DNA from 4 places in the Steroidobacter flavus genome. Region 1 is predicted to be linked to each of the others. Evidence: riboswitches for the same ligand, from Rfam matches in the RefSeq annotation. Region 1 holds a riboswitch; each other region holds the start of a gene.

The links. Region 1 has a riboswitch for cobalamin ahead of ACFPN2_RS31435 (TonB-dependent receptor). Riboswitches for the same ligand answer to the same signal wherever they lie in the genome.
Region 2: another riboswitch for cobalamin. It lies ahead of ACFPN2_RS18430 (cobaltochelatase subunit CobN); the one in region 1 lies ahead of ACFPN2_RS31435 (TonB-dependent receptor).
Region 3: another riboswitch for cobalamin. It lies ahead of ACFPN2_RS26030 (ribonucleoside-diphosphate reductase subunit alpha); the one in region 1 lies ahead of ACFPN2_RS31435 (TonB-dependent receptor).
Region 4: another riboswitch for cobalamin. It lies ahead of ACFPN2_RS33395 (threonine-phosphate decarboxylase); the one in region 1 lies ahead of ACFPN2_RS31435 (TonB-dependent receptor).

Annotation. Positions count from the first base shown of each region.
Region 1 is NZ_JBHSDU010000015.1:830,289-833,782, reverse strand. Features, by position in the region: gene ACFPN2_RS31445 (DUF763 domain-containing protein) at 1-322, shown strand, start outside; gene ACFPN2_RS31440 (nuclear transport factor 2 family protein) at 299-808, opposite strand; cobalamin riboswitch at 1,023-1,241, shown strand; gene ACFPN2_RS31435 (TonB-dependent receptor) at 1,460-3,494, shown strand, end outside.
Region 2 is NZ_JBHSDU010000003.1:2,932,041-2,935,534, forward strand. Features, by position in the region: gene cobT (nicotinate-nucleotide--dimethylbenzimidazole phosphoribosyltransferase) at 1-260, opposite strand, end outside; gene cobU (bifunctional adenosylcobinamide kinase/adenosylcobinamide-phosphate guanylyltransferase) at 289-885, shown strand; cobalamin riboswitch at 894-1,095, shown strand; gene ACFPN2_RS18430 (cobaltochelatase subunit CobN) at 1,209-3,494, shown strand, end outside.
Region 3 is NZ_JBHSDU010000014.1:792,223-795,716, reverse strand. Features, by position in the region: gene ACFPN2_RS26045 (response regulator) at 1-318, shown strand, start outside; gene ACFPN2_RS26040 (hypothetical protein) at 273-992, opposite strand; gene ACFPN2_RS26035 (hypothetical protein) at 1,120-1,710, opposite strand; cobalamin riboswitch at 1,810-2,017, shown strand; gene ACFPN2_RS26030 (ribonucleoside-diphosphate reductase subunit alpha) at 2,169-3,494, shown strand, end outside.
Region 4 is NZ_JBHSDU010000015.1:1,348,673-1,352,166, reverse strand. Features, by position in the region: gene ACFPN2_RS33405 (hypothetical protein) at 1-411, opposite strand, end outside; gene ACFPN2_RS33400 (LysE family translocator) at 510-1,145, opposite strand; gene ACFPN2_RS33395 (threonine-phosphate decarboxylase) at 1,142-2,173, opposite strand; cobalamin riboswitch at 2,286-2,469, opposite strand; gene ACFPN2_RS33390 (DmpA family aminopeptidase) at 2,587-3,494, shown strand, end outside.

The DNA.
Region 1 (3,494 bases):
GCACGGCGCCCCGGCGAGGTTCAGCGATCCGGCCCGCTTCTCGATGGCTCATGGTGGAAAGGATGGCCACCCGTTCCCCGTGCCGCTGAAGGTTTACGATCAAACGATTCGAGTGCTCAAGGAGGCGGTGAGCCGGGCCAAACTCGGTAACGACGAAAGACTCGCCGCGATCCGTCAGCTCGACGCTCAAGCTCGGGCCCTCGAAGGGCGCGTCGCCGGCCCGAGCTTCGATGCGTTCATCTCGGAAGAACGCGCGCATGCCGCCGAGTATGGCGGACGAACGGTGTTCGACGACGCTTCAGCCACGAGCAAGCGCGGCTGATTGCTCCAGGGTGATGCCTGCCACGAGGGGATCGGCGTGTCGATGCGCCAGCCGCCACTCCTTTCCTTCCCGCCGATAGACCAGCGTGACCCGTAGCGCCCAGGGCTGCGATGGCAAACCGCCGACTTCCACCTGGGCTCGTTCGATGAGCGCGAGCACCACCATGTCCGGCGAGCCGTAGGCGGCGATCACTTCCTGTTCCAGGGTGCCGTTCTTGAAGAAGCGGCCCATGGCCTGCATGCGCTCGGCGGTGAGATCGATACGACGCGTCGGTTTGCCGCCGAACGGGGCCATGATGGTGAAGTCGTCGGTCAGGGAAATGAGCTCCTGGTATCGGTCGATGTCCCCACGCAGCAGGGTCGCGTTGGACTCTTCGGAAAGTTTGATGAGCTCGCGGACCGTGTCATCGACCGGTATCGCGGTGGCATCGAGTGAGGCGAGGGCGGCTCCGGCCGCGGCAAGGACGGTACGACGTGAGGCAGGCATGCTCGATCTCTCGTTTACAGCAAAGCGGCGCGAACTCTAGCGATCGGATCGGGCCGGTCGGCAGTGCCTTTGGTTATCCATGGACACTCACCCAAGCGGGCCGGTGTAATGGCCACGTTAACGGCTCAGAAAACATCGGTTAACGTCGTTACGAAACCGTTATTAACGCCATAAGCGCCGCGTGTAACGGTTGACGCTTCCGGCAAAGCGCAATATCGTGCGCCCCGTCCACGGTGCCTGCTCCCCGAAGAGCGGGCTGAAAAGGGAACCCGGTGCCCACGCTGTCAGCGTGCATTCCGGGGCTGCCCCGCAGCGGTAATTGGGAACGAACGGCGCACACAGCACTGGGCTTTTGCCTGGGAAGCAGCGCCAAGTAGGTCGGCACACGCCGAAGCCCATGAGCCCGAAGACCTGCCGAGGATCGCGCGCTGTTACAGGCGCGCACAGGCTGTCGGGCTCTCGTGGGAAGGGGCTGGCGGATGTTCGCGTCGCTGCGTTCGCCGGCGAATCGCGCCTTCCGTTATTCCATTTTTTCCATCGATGACGTGCTCGCGCGTTTGTTAACGCGGGCAGGCGGCCTCGTAACCGTAAATAACTGGCGGCCGGTGCGCTCTGTGCACAGGCTGGATAAAACCAATAAGCGAGGCAATTGTGAGCAAACACGGGGTCGCCCGCTGGGCGAGCGGTTTGGGAATGCTGGCGGTGGCGCTGCAGGCGAGTGCGACCGACCGCAAGGCGGATGAGACCGAGTCGATCGTGGTCGAAGGACAGCGGGAGCGCAGCACGGTCGTGCTCGATGAGCCAGTGCTCACGGGCTCGCGACTCGGCATCGATGCATTCGATCTGCCGGCCAGCGTTTCGGTGATCTCACATGAATTGATCCAACTGCGCGGTGCGCGAACCGCCATGGAAGCCATCGAAAGCGCTGTCGGCATGACCGGCGGCACGTCGGTCGGCTCGATTCCGAACTACGCGACGCGCGGATTCTCTGGCAACGACATCACTGTCATGCGCGATGGCATCCGCCAGAACACCGCCTCGCAGTCGTCGCGCCCGCTCGACAGCTTTCTGTTCGAGCGCATCGAAGTGCTCAAAGGCCCGGCCTCGCTGCTGTATGGCGAAGGCGCGGTCGGTGGCGCGATCAACTACGTTTCCAAGTTGCCCGACGACACCACCAAAGCGGAAATCATGGCCACCGTCGGCTCGTGGAATACTTATCGCACCGGCTTTGGCGTGGGCGGCCCATCGGGCGTCGACAAGCTCTACTACCGCTTCGATGTTTCGCAGACGCAATCCGATGGCTACGTCGATGACAGCGGTTATGACTACACCGCCGCCGCCGCCGCCTTACGCTACGACGCCACCGACGACACGACACTCACTTTGCAGAGCACGTTCCTGAAGGACAGCGTCAGCAGTTATTACGGTACACCGCTGGTTTACGATGCGGTCATCGATCAGACCGGTGCGCAGGCGGTGCGGCGTGCAAACAGCGCGACCGATCGACTGGTGAATGCTCGCATCGATGGGCGCACACGTCGTCTCAGCTACGACAACATCGACAACTGGTCGAAGGCCGACAACTCGTTCACGCGGTTCATCGTCGATTCCAACCTGTCCGAGCGCTGGACGTTGCGTAACGAGACTTACGTTGCCACTCAGCACATGGACTGGCGGAACACCGAGAGTACGGTGTGGAACCCCGCGTCTCAGCTGGTCGAGCGCGGCAGTTTCTTCCTGATCTATCGCAACGACCTGCAGATCGGCAATCGCGTGGATTTGCGTTGGAGCGGCACGCTGGCGGGTCGGCCGAACACGTTCCTGATCGGCGCGCTCTACGATAATAACGAGCAGATCCGTAACAGCGGACAGACTCTGCCAGCGTCGCCGACGCCGGCCAATGTGCCGCTGGTCGGCTTCGATCGAGGCTACGGCCCGGACGTGCACTATCAGCGCACGGTGAAGGTGACGACTGAGAACGCGGCGGTCTACGTTGAAAACATTTACGAGCCGGTGCAGCGCTTGAAGGTGGTCGGCGGCTTGCGCTACGAGCAGATCGATGTGGAACGCAAGTCGTATGTCGGTCTCGATCCATACACCAAATCGTACGATCCAATCACCGGTCGGCTCGGTGTGATCTTCGAGGCGAGCGATGCGCTGAATCTGTACGCCAGCTACAGTCGCGCCGCTCAGCCGGTGTCGCAGCTGGTGAGTCTCACGGTGACTCAGGACAACTTCAGCCTGCAGAAGGGCGCTCAATACGAAGTGGGGGCCAAGGCGTCCGTTCATGGCACGGACCTGACGCTCGCGCTGTTCGATATCGAGAAGAAGGATGTGCTGACGACGAATGCGGACCGCGTCAGCTCTCAGATCGGGAAGCAAGTGTCGCAAGGCGCCGAGCTTGCCGTGGCGTTCACGTTGCCGGGAGAGTTTCGAATCGATACGCACGCCGCCTGGACCTGGAAGGCGGAGTACGAAGACTTCTTCGAGAATCTCACGAACGGCGGCGTCCTCTCTCGCGAGGGCAACACTCCGGCGAACGTGGCGAAGTTCGTCGCGGGCCTGTTCATCGTGAAGCCGTTGGGCGATTGGGAGTTCACTGCCGGTGCGCGTCACGTGGGCGAGCGGCAGGCCAATACCAACAACGGCATCCAGCTCGACGCATACACGACCTTCGATGCCAGCG
Region 2 (3,494 bases), on a different contig from region 1:
GCCAACACATTGATAGCCGCGCCCCCTTGGAGATAGTTCAGCAGCATCTGCGCGGTGACCGCCTGTGGGTAAGCGCTGACGCCGTCGGTGGCGATGCCGTGGTCGCCGGCGAATACAAACATTTGCGGCGCGCGGAACACCGGGGTTTCAGTGTCGAGCGCCAGGCCGATGCGCACCGCCAGCGTTTCCAGCGCGCCGAGCGAGCCCTGGGGCTTGGTGCGCGTATCGAGTCGGCGTTGCAAGGTGGCGTTGGTTATCATGACTGCATCTGAACGGTGAGTGCGGGCTATGGTCGAGCATGACAAATCGGGTGAGCGGGCTTCGGTCGGGCGACGCCTGATCATCGGCGGGGCGCGTTCGGGGAAGACCGCTCATGCCATCGCGCTGGCGAAATCGCTGTCGGCGGCGCGCGGCGTGAATGTCACCTATGTTGCCACGGCGCAGGCGCTCGATCAGGAGATGCAGCATCGCATCTCGTTACATCGGGCGGAGCGGCCGGCAACGTGGCGCACCTTAGAAGCACCGACCGGTCTTGCGCAAGCGTTACCCGGGGAGGAGTCATCGAACATCGTGGTCATCGACTGCATGACCTTGTGGCTGTCGAACGCGTTGCTTCAGGATTTTCGCGAAGATGCGCCGACCGCGCCGTTGCCGACCTGGGAAGCCGAGCGCGATAAATTCCTGCAATGGCTGTCATTAGCGCGCGTTGAGGTGTTGTTGATCTCCAATGAGGTCGGCATGGGCATCGTGCCGCTGGCGCCGGTCGCGCGGCGTTTTCAGGACGAACAGGGGCGATTGAACCAGATGCTGGCGGCCGCCTGCGATCAAGTGACATTGGTGGTTGCCGGAATTGCCGTGCCCATCAAGAGCTTCCGTGCCGGTTGATTGACGACTCGAGGGTTTTCGCGCAAGGTGTCGCGCGAACGACATGTCATGGGAACCGGGTGCAACACCCGGGCTGCCCCCGCAACTGTAAGCGGTGCCGCCATCGAAGCTCCCGAATGTGAGGAGCAACCACTGGGCTGAAGGCCTGGGAAGGTGATGCGCAGGCTGTAAGCCGCAAGCCAGGAGACCAGCTTGTCGCGGTCGTCTTTCGTGCAGCCGGGGTGTGCTGAGCGAGCGGGAATTCCTGCAGCGGCGACAGGTTCACGGAGCGGTGCCTGAAGGCCATCGCACCGTGTGGTGCGTCAGCTTCTGTGGGTCCCGCCGTGCGATCGCAGTCTCATTCTCTCGTCCGTTGGTTTAGCGGACTGTGTTGCCTGATCCTTGCCTGTTTCGCCGCCGAGCTGCCCGCGGCGACCTTGGTTGCTGTCGTTTCCGAGCGCAACTCGGGCGACCTCGCGCAGGCCGCGCGCGATTTCAACCAGCGCCTGCCCAATCATCGACTGATCTTCCGCACGACGGCGCAGGTCGACGCGCTCAGCGATGCTCAGTTGCAAGAGCTGATCGGCGAGGCCGACACGTTGTTGCTCGCGACGGTGTTCAAAGAAACCGCTCAGCGCATTCAAGCACAGCTCGCAACCACGCGCGCGAAGGAGATCATCGCGGTGGCCGGCGATCCCGGGCTCGGACGGCAAAGTCGCTGGCGTGCCAAACGTTTGTTTGTCGATGAAGATCCGCGCTACGCGGAGCTCTCGTCGTTGACGGCTGAGAAAGATGCCGGTGCGGAAGCTGTCGCTGCTGCTGTTCAGCGCCATCCGCAACTCGCGCCTTGGATTCAAGCTCGTGCGTACTGGCAGAACCGCGGCGAGTCCAACTTGATCTCACTGCTGGCGCTGATGCTGTCCGAGCAAGACAAGGCGGCTGCGGCGGCGGTCAAGCCGGTCGAAGACGCATTGCCCATGCGCTTTCACTATCGCGGCGAATGGTCGACGGCTGAAACATTGCGCATTGTTGGCGACAAACGCGTGGTGGCCGTGCTCGAGGATCAACACGCCGATGTGACGTTGAGCGAAGCGATCTGCCGTTCGTTGAATGCGCGAGCGTTGGATTGTCTCACTGTGCTTGCCGGTTGGGGCCGGCCGAGCAGCGATGCGCTCGGAGTGATTGGCAACAAGGTTGGCGCTCGCTTGGGTGCGGTCGTGTCCGTGCAGGATTTCATCATCGGCGGCAGCAGCGATCGAGCAGAGGCGACGCGTCGGCTCGAGCAGCTCGATGTGCCCGTGCTCAAGGCGCTTCGACTGCACGATGTGACAGCGGAAGGCTGGCGCATGTCCGAGCAAGGGCTGGCTTGGGACAGTGTTTACTACCGCGTGGCCATGCCCGAGCTGCAGGGAATCAGTCAGCCGATCGTCGTTGCTGCCGCAGCCGCCGCTCAGTTGGATTCGCTTACAGGCATCGCGGTGACGCGAACCGCGGCCATTCCGTCACAAGTGGAACAGATGACGGCGCGAATCGAACGCTGGACTCGTTTGCAACAGACCAAGAACGCAGACAAGCGCGTCGCCATCGTTTACTACAACCATCCGCCGGGCCGTCACAATATCGGTGCCGACAATCTCGACGTCCCCGCCTCATTGCTGGAAATCCTGCGAGCGCTGAAGCGTGAAGGCTATGACACCGGGCCGTTGCCCGCATCGTCGGCGGAATTGCTCGAGAAGCTGCAGCAGGATGGCGTGAATCTTCCCGAGCAAGGCGATGTGCTGCGCTCGATGGCGACGCGCGTCACCAACGTCAGCGCGGAACAGTACGGCAAATGGTTTGCAACGATGCCTCAACCGTTGCAGAAGGAAATGACCGGCGGTCCGCTGGCGTTTCTGCAGGCGAATGTTCAGGCGGCACAGGCGGCTCGATTGCCTCAGCATGCGCGCGGTCAGATCACTCGAACGCTGCATGAGATCGAACATTTGCTCGAAGGCGCTCAGCATCCGGCACGCGATCGCGCACTCGATCTGGTCAAGCAGCTGCAGGCTGCGTATGAAACTCAGCTCACCAAAGGCGGCAACGAAGCGACCGTCGACAAACTGACTCGCGCGATTGCAGCGACGGGCGTCGAAGGCTTGCGCGGCTGGGGAGAGATCCCCGGCAACGTGATGGTGAACAAAGGCAAGCTGGTGCTGCCGGGCCTGCGCTTCGGCAAGATCTTCGTGGGTCCGCAGCCGCCGCGCGGATGGGAGCTGAACGAAGAGCTGCTTCACGCCAACACCAGCATTCCGCCCACACATCAGTATCTGGCGTTCTATTTCTGGTTGCGTCACGAGTTCAACGCCGATGCCATCGTGCATCTGGGGCGTCATTCGACGTATGAGTTTCTGCCGCGCAAAGGCGTCGGTCAGGATGAGCTCGATTATCCGGCACTGATTGCCGGCGATATTCCGGGCATCTATCCCTACATCGTCGACGGCGTCGGCGAAGGGTTGCAGGCCAAGCGGCGCGGTCTCGCGGTGATGGTCGATCATTTGATTCCGCCGCTGACCGCGACGCCGCTCTACGACGATCTGTTGCGCCTCCGGCAGCTCGTGGAAAGTTACGAATCGTCGAACAACCCGGCGTTG
Region 3 (3,494 bases), on a different contig from region 1:
CGATTGGGCGATGTCACGATCGATCTGGCGCGCCGGGAGGCTCGCGCTGCCAATAAAGAAATCCGTTTCACGCCGTTGGAATATCGGGTGCTCGAATCGCTCGCGCGACAGGCGGGAATGATCGTGACCGCGAATCAGCTGATCCGGGAAGCGTGGGGCCCCGATCGCGCTCATGACACGCAGAGCCTGCGTGCTTGCTTGAAACATTTGCGTCAGAAGCTCGAGCCGAATCCGGCGCAGCCGGTGTTCATCATCACCGAAACCGGCCTGGGCTATCGACTGCGACCGAGCGACGCACCCGACGCACCATCGGCATAGCGGGCGACGTAAAAGCACGTCAAGCTCAGCGCCAGCATTTCACCGCCGTCCTCGACGATGGTCGCCATGGCATCGAACGCCGTGGTCGAGAGGAGGCGGTGGATTGCATCGCCGCCGATCGCGAACATCAGCAGCGCCGCCAGCAGAATGCCCATGTTGATCGAGATGGCGCGTGCCATCGATGAGCTGCGAATGTATGCGACCACGAGCACCGGCGTGAGGAACGCGCCGCCGATCGTTGCATAGATCAGCTCGCCCCAGTCGCGACCCCTCAGGCCGCCGAAATCGGCAATGTGCGCCCACGCGACCAGGTCGAGCCCGATGCGCTCATGAATGCGCATTGAGTCGTCGAGCAACAGGAAGCCATACACCCCGATCCAGAGCAGCAGCACAGGAAGGCGGGTTTTCCGAAACAACTGGCTGAGCGCGAACATGATGCCGGCGTACTTGAGATATTGAAACATCTCGCCGTAGCCGCGATCGCGTGCGATGGACCAGCGCTCCGAGGTGAGCAGGTTCGTATGCACGTGCAACCAATGCAGCACGATGAACAGCAGGTCGCCACCGATCAGCGCTGCCAGTAGTTTGCGAGGCGCGAGGATCGGGCTCGCAACGTCGTGCGACTCCGAAAAAAGTGTGGCACTCGAGTACGGGGAGGAGGTGTCGTCGATCACGAGCAGAATTCTAGGAGATCGACGCGTGGCTGGATTCACGAATTGCGTCGGTCATTGGCGACCCGGTTGTTGTATTTGCAACAATGTAGCTGCACGCCGACAGCAGCGCGCGGCGAACTATCATTTGTTAGTCGTCGCACAACAGCTCGACTTTGCGAATGGCCAGATCCACCGCCTGCTGATCCGTTGCTTTCGCGAGCTCCTGTTTCGCGGTATCGCAATGGACGGCCTCCGATCTCACAGCATCGCTCACCTGGCTGACTGCCTGCGCGTTGGTTGGATCGCAGTAGTCCGATGAAGCGCGACGAATGTTTGCATTGCTGCCGACCCGCTCGATGGCGACGCAATCGTTGACCTTGATTTCGCGCTGATCGCTGACGATGCGAACGGAACTGCCGTCCGCCATTTGCACAGTGTATTGAGTGCCTGAGCGATTGCCTTGAGTGGCGGCTGCGCCGGCAGCACCGACCACAGCTCCGGTGGCGGCGCCACGTGCCGCCGAACCGCGTCCGCTCGCAATGATGCCGATCGTTCCGCCGAGGAGCGCGCCTTGGGCGGCGTTCGAGTCCAAGGTGACTTGCTGGGCGTTTTGCACGACGCCGAACTGCACGGTCGCATTTTGACCGACCCGATGCGACGTGGCTTCGCATCCAGCAATCGCCGTGAGCGCGACACCGACGATGCAAAGAATCATTCGGCTCGAGGGGGAGTTGTCCATGCGACGGCCCTTTCAAAGTGTCGAACGTTGGCACCTCAGCGGCGGCGGCACTATTGGACCTGGGCCCAAGTCGAGGTTGACGCCTTGCGAAAACCACAATATCTTGTGCCCATCCTCGGTGCCTGCCCCAAGATCAGTGGGGCAGGCTGAAAAGGGAATCCGGTGACATTCCGGAGCTGCCCCGCAGCGGTAATTGGGAACGAACGGCGCACACAGCACTGGGCTTTTGCCTGGGAAGCAGCGCCAAGTAGGTCGGCACACGCCGGAGCCCATGAGCCCGAAGACCTGCCGAAGATCGCGCGTCGTCACAGGCGCGCACAGGCTGTCGGGCTCTCGTGGGAAAGGGCTGGCGGATGTTCGGATCGCTGCGTTCGCTAGTGACCTCGCTCCGTTGTTCCCGTCTTTCCCTCGATCGCCCGATTTCGCTCGCGGGAGCGACGCTTCGAGGAACAACACACATGCTGGCGACCCTGGACTCTGCTCAAACCGATTTTCATTTAACGCCTCCACACTCGGCTCGCACCCAGATGCGAGTCACCAAGCGCAACGGCGAGCGCGAAGCCGTCGACGTGAACAAGATCGTTCGTGCGGTCGGGCGCTGTGGCGACGGTCTCGACGCGGTCGATCCCATGCGCGTCGCACTGAAGACGATTGCTGGCTTGTACGATGGCGCGACCACTCGCGAGCTGGATGAGCTGTCGATCCGCACGGCCGCTTCGTTCACGTTCGAAGAGCCGGAGTATTCGCGTCTCGCGGCGCGTCTGCTCGCGGGCTTCATCGACAAGGAAGTGCAGGGGCAGGGCGTTTATTCGTTCTCGCAATCGATTCGCCTGGGCTTCGATGTCGGGCTGATCAACGAGCGCGTGATGAGCTTTGTCGAGAGCAATGCCCGCAAGCTCAACGACGCCATCGACGCGCGTCGCACCCACGAGTTCGAATACTTCGGTCTGAAGACGCTGTACGACCGCTACTTGTTGAAGCACCCGACGCGCCGGCTGGCGCTGGAGTCGCCGCAACAGTTCTGGCTGCGCATTGCCTGTGCGCTGAGCGCCAGCGTGCACGAGGCCATCGACCTATATCAGGTGTTCTCATCGCTCGACTACATTCCCAGCTCGCCGACGCTGTTCAACGCCGGCACGCGCCACGAACAATTGTCGAGCTGTTTCCTGCTGGATTCGCCCGGCGATTCGCTCGAATCCATCTACGATCGTTACAAGGACATCGCGCTGCTGTCGAAATTCTCCGGCGGCATCGGCGTGGCCTGGCATCGCGTGCGCTCGGAAGGCTCGCTGATTCGCGCGACCAACGGTCTCTCGAATGGGATCGTGCCGTGGTTGAAGACACTCGACTCGTCGGTGGCGGCGGTGAATCAGGGCGGTAAGCGCAAAGGCGCGGCTTGTGTGTATCTCGAGCCATGGCATGCCGACGTCGAAGCCTTCCTCGAACTGCGCGACAACACGGGCGACGAAGGCCGCCGTACTCATCACATCAATCTGGCGAACTGGATTTGCGATCTGTTCATGCGTCGCGTGGAGGCGGATGAGATGTGGTCGCTGTTCGATCCGAAGGATGTGCCGCAGCTGCCGGACCTGTGGGGCGAGGCGTTCGATGCGGCTTACACTCAGGCCGAAGCGCAAGGGCTCGCACGAAAGTCTGTGCGTGCACGCGACTTGTATGCCCGCATGATGCGCACCCTGGCGCAGACTGGCAACGGCTGGATGACCTTCAAGGACAAGTGCAACCGCGCGGGCAATCAGACGGCACGCGCCGGCAATACGATTCAT
Region 4 (3,494 bases), 520 kb from region 1:
GGTCTTGCTGAAGTCCTCCAGGAACGTCAGTTTGCCGGCCCGGGCTTCGGCGTAGATTTCATGCAGCGTCCGATTGGGCGAGAGGTACGCTTCGACCAACGCGTCGAGGGCGACGCGAGCGGTGTGCACCGACTCCTCCGTGGCAACCAGGCGGATCTGCGAATACAGCGAGTACAGCCGGACCAGATCGGTGAAGTCGTCCTTTTCATGAGTGAGCGCGTCGGCATAGACGCGAGTGGCCTCTTCGATGAAGGAAGAAAACAGCAACTCGCGCCGCGAGCGCACGGCTTCGATGCGTTTCTCGCGAAACTGCCAGCGCTGTGTGAACCAGCTGCTGGCGAACGAAGTCAGTCCACCCACCGCAACGCCGAGCAGACCCAGGAACGCAGGAACGTATGCAGCTGAATCCATGCTCTCTCTCCGCACGGTACGGTTTGTTGTGTGCGGAAGAGTAGCTGCCCGATCGCGGGGCGCGGAGTAAGCCGCGACGCCTTACGGTTAGTGGCGGCTCACGACTGCGGACGAAACCGCAGCAGCATGATGCCGAAGCCGACGAACATCACGCCGGTCAATCGATCGAACATCCGTCGCAGTCCGGGTCGTGACAGGTAGTGACGCAAGCGGTTGCCGCCCAGGCCGTACACCGCGTACCAAAACAGTTCGCAGAGCGAGAAAGTCGTCACCAGCACCGCGAACTGCGGAATCTTCGGGCTGGAAGGATTCACGAACTGCGGCAGGAAGGCGGCCGCGAACAGCAGCAGTTTGGGATTGCTGATGGAAATGACGAACGCCGTTTGGAAGATCTGCCGATTGGTCAACACAACGGACGGCACTGTCGCCGCGCCGTTGTCCGCGTCGGCACTGTCGTCGCGCCATGCCTTGATTCCCAGCCAGATGAGATAGGCGGCGCCGACGTATTGCAGTACTTCGAAAACTCTAGGTGACGCCAGCAACACGGCGCCAAGCCCAAGGGCCGAGCCCACCAGCATCAGGACCAGCGCCACCAGACAGCCGAGCATCGCGGGAACGGCGCGATTCACGCCAAGCGACACGCTCCGCGACATGATGTGAAGCATGTTGGGACCGGGCGCGCCCGAGAGCAAAAAGACGGTGACGAAGTACAGCCACCAGGTATTCCAGCTCATGGTCTGGCTCTCAAAGTGTCGCGCAGGCGCCGCCAGGCTGCGTCCCCATGGGGCAGGCCGAATCGCAGCAGCTTGGTATCGTGAGTGAATGGACGGACCAGGATGCCTGCGCGAAGCAATTGATTGAAGCGGGCCTGGGCGAGATCGCTGTGCGCGAGTCGAAACAGCGTGGTGCCACCGACGATGCTGAAGCCGCTGCGTATCAACAGCGCATCGAGCTTGCGGGTGGCGCTTCGCAATCGAATGCGAGTGCGTTCGGCCCACAACGGATCGTTGTATGCCGCGAGTCCTGCGGTGATTGCGTCAGCGGCCACGGGCCAATCGCCGAGCGCGGTTCGAATCCGTTTGACCAGCGCCGGAGCACCGATCATGAAACCCAGACGAACGCCGGCCAATCCGTAGAACTTGCCGAAGGAGCGGAGCACGATCATGCGCGGATAACGTTCGGTGCCGGCCAACGAAGCGACGCTGCAGGAAGCATCGGCATCGGCGAAGGCTTCGTCGATTACGAGAAAGCCCTCGTGTTCGGCGATCTTGTCGTACGCCTCGAGCAACTGCTCACGCGGCGTCATCGCGCCGTCCGGGCTGTTGGGATTGACGAGCGTGACGACGGTGCCCGCTGTCAGTGACGCTCGTTCAATGCCAGCGACACGGCCGACCGGCACACCGAGGCTTTGCCAGATATCCGTATGCGAAGAGTAGGTGGGCCACACGATGCAGGCCGCGGTCACCGCAGGCAGCGCGTGAGGCAGGAATCTCACAACGGTTTCGGAGCCGGCCGTGGCGAGGATGCGATCGGGATCGTCGACGCCAAAGGCACGGGCCGCGGCGGCTTCGAGATTCTGCAGCTCCTGTGGATCGGGCAACCGGGCCCGAGCTTGCGCGCTGGGGTGAGGGGCCGGATAGGGATTGGGATTGATCGCGGTCGACAGGTCGATCCACGGCTTCGGCGCGTCCGGCCATAGGCTGCGCGCGATGCCCAGGTGGGCACCGTGACGAGTGAACGGATCGGTAATAGCAGCGCTCATGTGACGAGTTCCAATGCAAAGCGAAGACACATGGGATCGCCTCGCTGGCGAGCGCGACCCACACCGGTCGTCACTCGGGAACTCCCGTTCACTCGGCGCACCCCGGCCGATGAATGGACGACGGCGGCGAGCAGGTCTCCTGGCTTTCGGCTTACTGCCGCGCCACCTTCCCAAGCCTCGAGGCTCAGTGGCTTTTAGCGCGGCCAACACCGTTTACAGTTGCGGGGGCAGCCCGGGTCTATCCCGGTTCCCGTTTTAATCCCACTGGCGTGGGAACTCGACGCGACGCCAAGAATGCGGGCGAACCGCGCACCGGTCAAGCAACGAATCCGTATGCCGGGTATTACAAGAATTTATGGGCACGGCGATGGGGACCGAGCACAATCCATCGTCCAACGACAGGGGAGAACAAGATGATTCGACGCTCGCTGGCTCTGACGTCTGTTTGTTTGTTCGCCGTTTCAAGCATCGCCCTCGCGGAGGGGCCGCGCGCTCGGGACATAGGCATCCAGTTGCAAGGCAAGCCCGGAGCACTCAACGCGATCACCGACGTGCAGGGTGTGGAAGTGGGCCATGTGACGTTGATCAAAGGCGACGGCGCACTTCAGCGAGGCAAGGGGCCGGTGCGCACCGGTGTCACAGCGATCATCCCACGCGGTAAGAACTCGACCGCGCCGGTGTACGCCGCCTGGAACACCAGCAACGCCGCCGGCGAGATGACCGGCACCGTGTGGTTGGAAGAGCGCGGTTATCTCGATGGCCCGATCATGATCACCAATACTCACAGCGTCGGCGTCGTGCGCGACGCGGTGGTTGGCTGGATCGTGGATCACAAATGGCCGGGCTCGTGGTTCACGCCGATGGTGGCAGAGACCTACGACGGCTTCCTCAATGACACCGACGGTTTCCACGTGAAGAGCGAGCACGCGCTGGAAGCGTTGAAGATCGCCAAGTCCGGACCAGTGCTCGAAGGGGCGGTCGGCGGCGGCACGGGCATGGTCTGCTTCGGCTTCAAAGGCGGCATCGGCACGTCGTCGCGTATCGTCACTACGCCCATCGGCCAGTACACCGTCGGCGTGCTGGTCCAATGTAACTTCGGCGTGCAGACCGATCTGCGCATTGCCGGTGCCGCGGTAGGTCAGGAGCTCAACAAGAATTACGCTCCGTGCACGGCGACCCCTGCGCCCAACGACAAAGTGCCCGCCTGCAATGCGCGGCCTGACGATAAGCCAGGCGACGGCTCGATGATCGTCGTGATCGCCACCGACGCGCCGCTCTTACCCCATCAACTCAAGCGCTTGGCCAAGCGGCCGGGCCACGC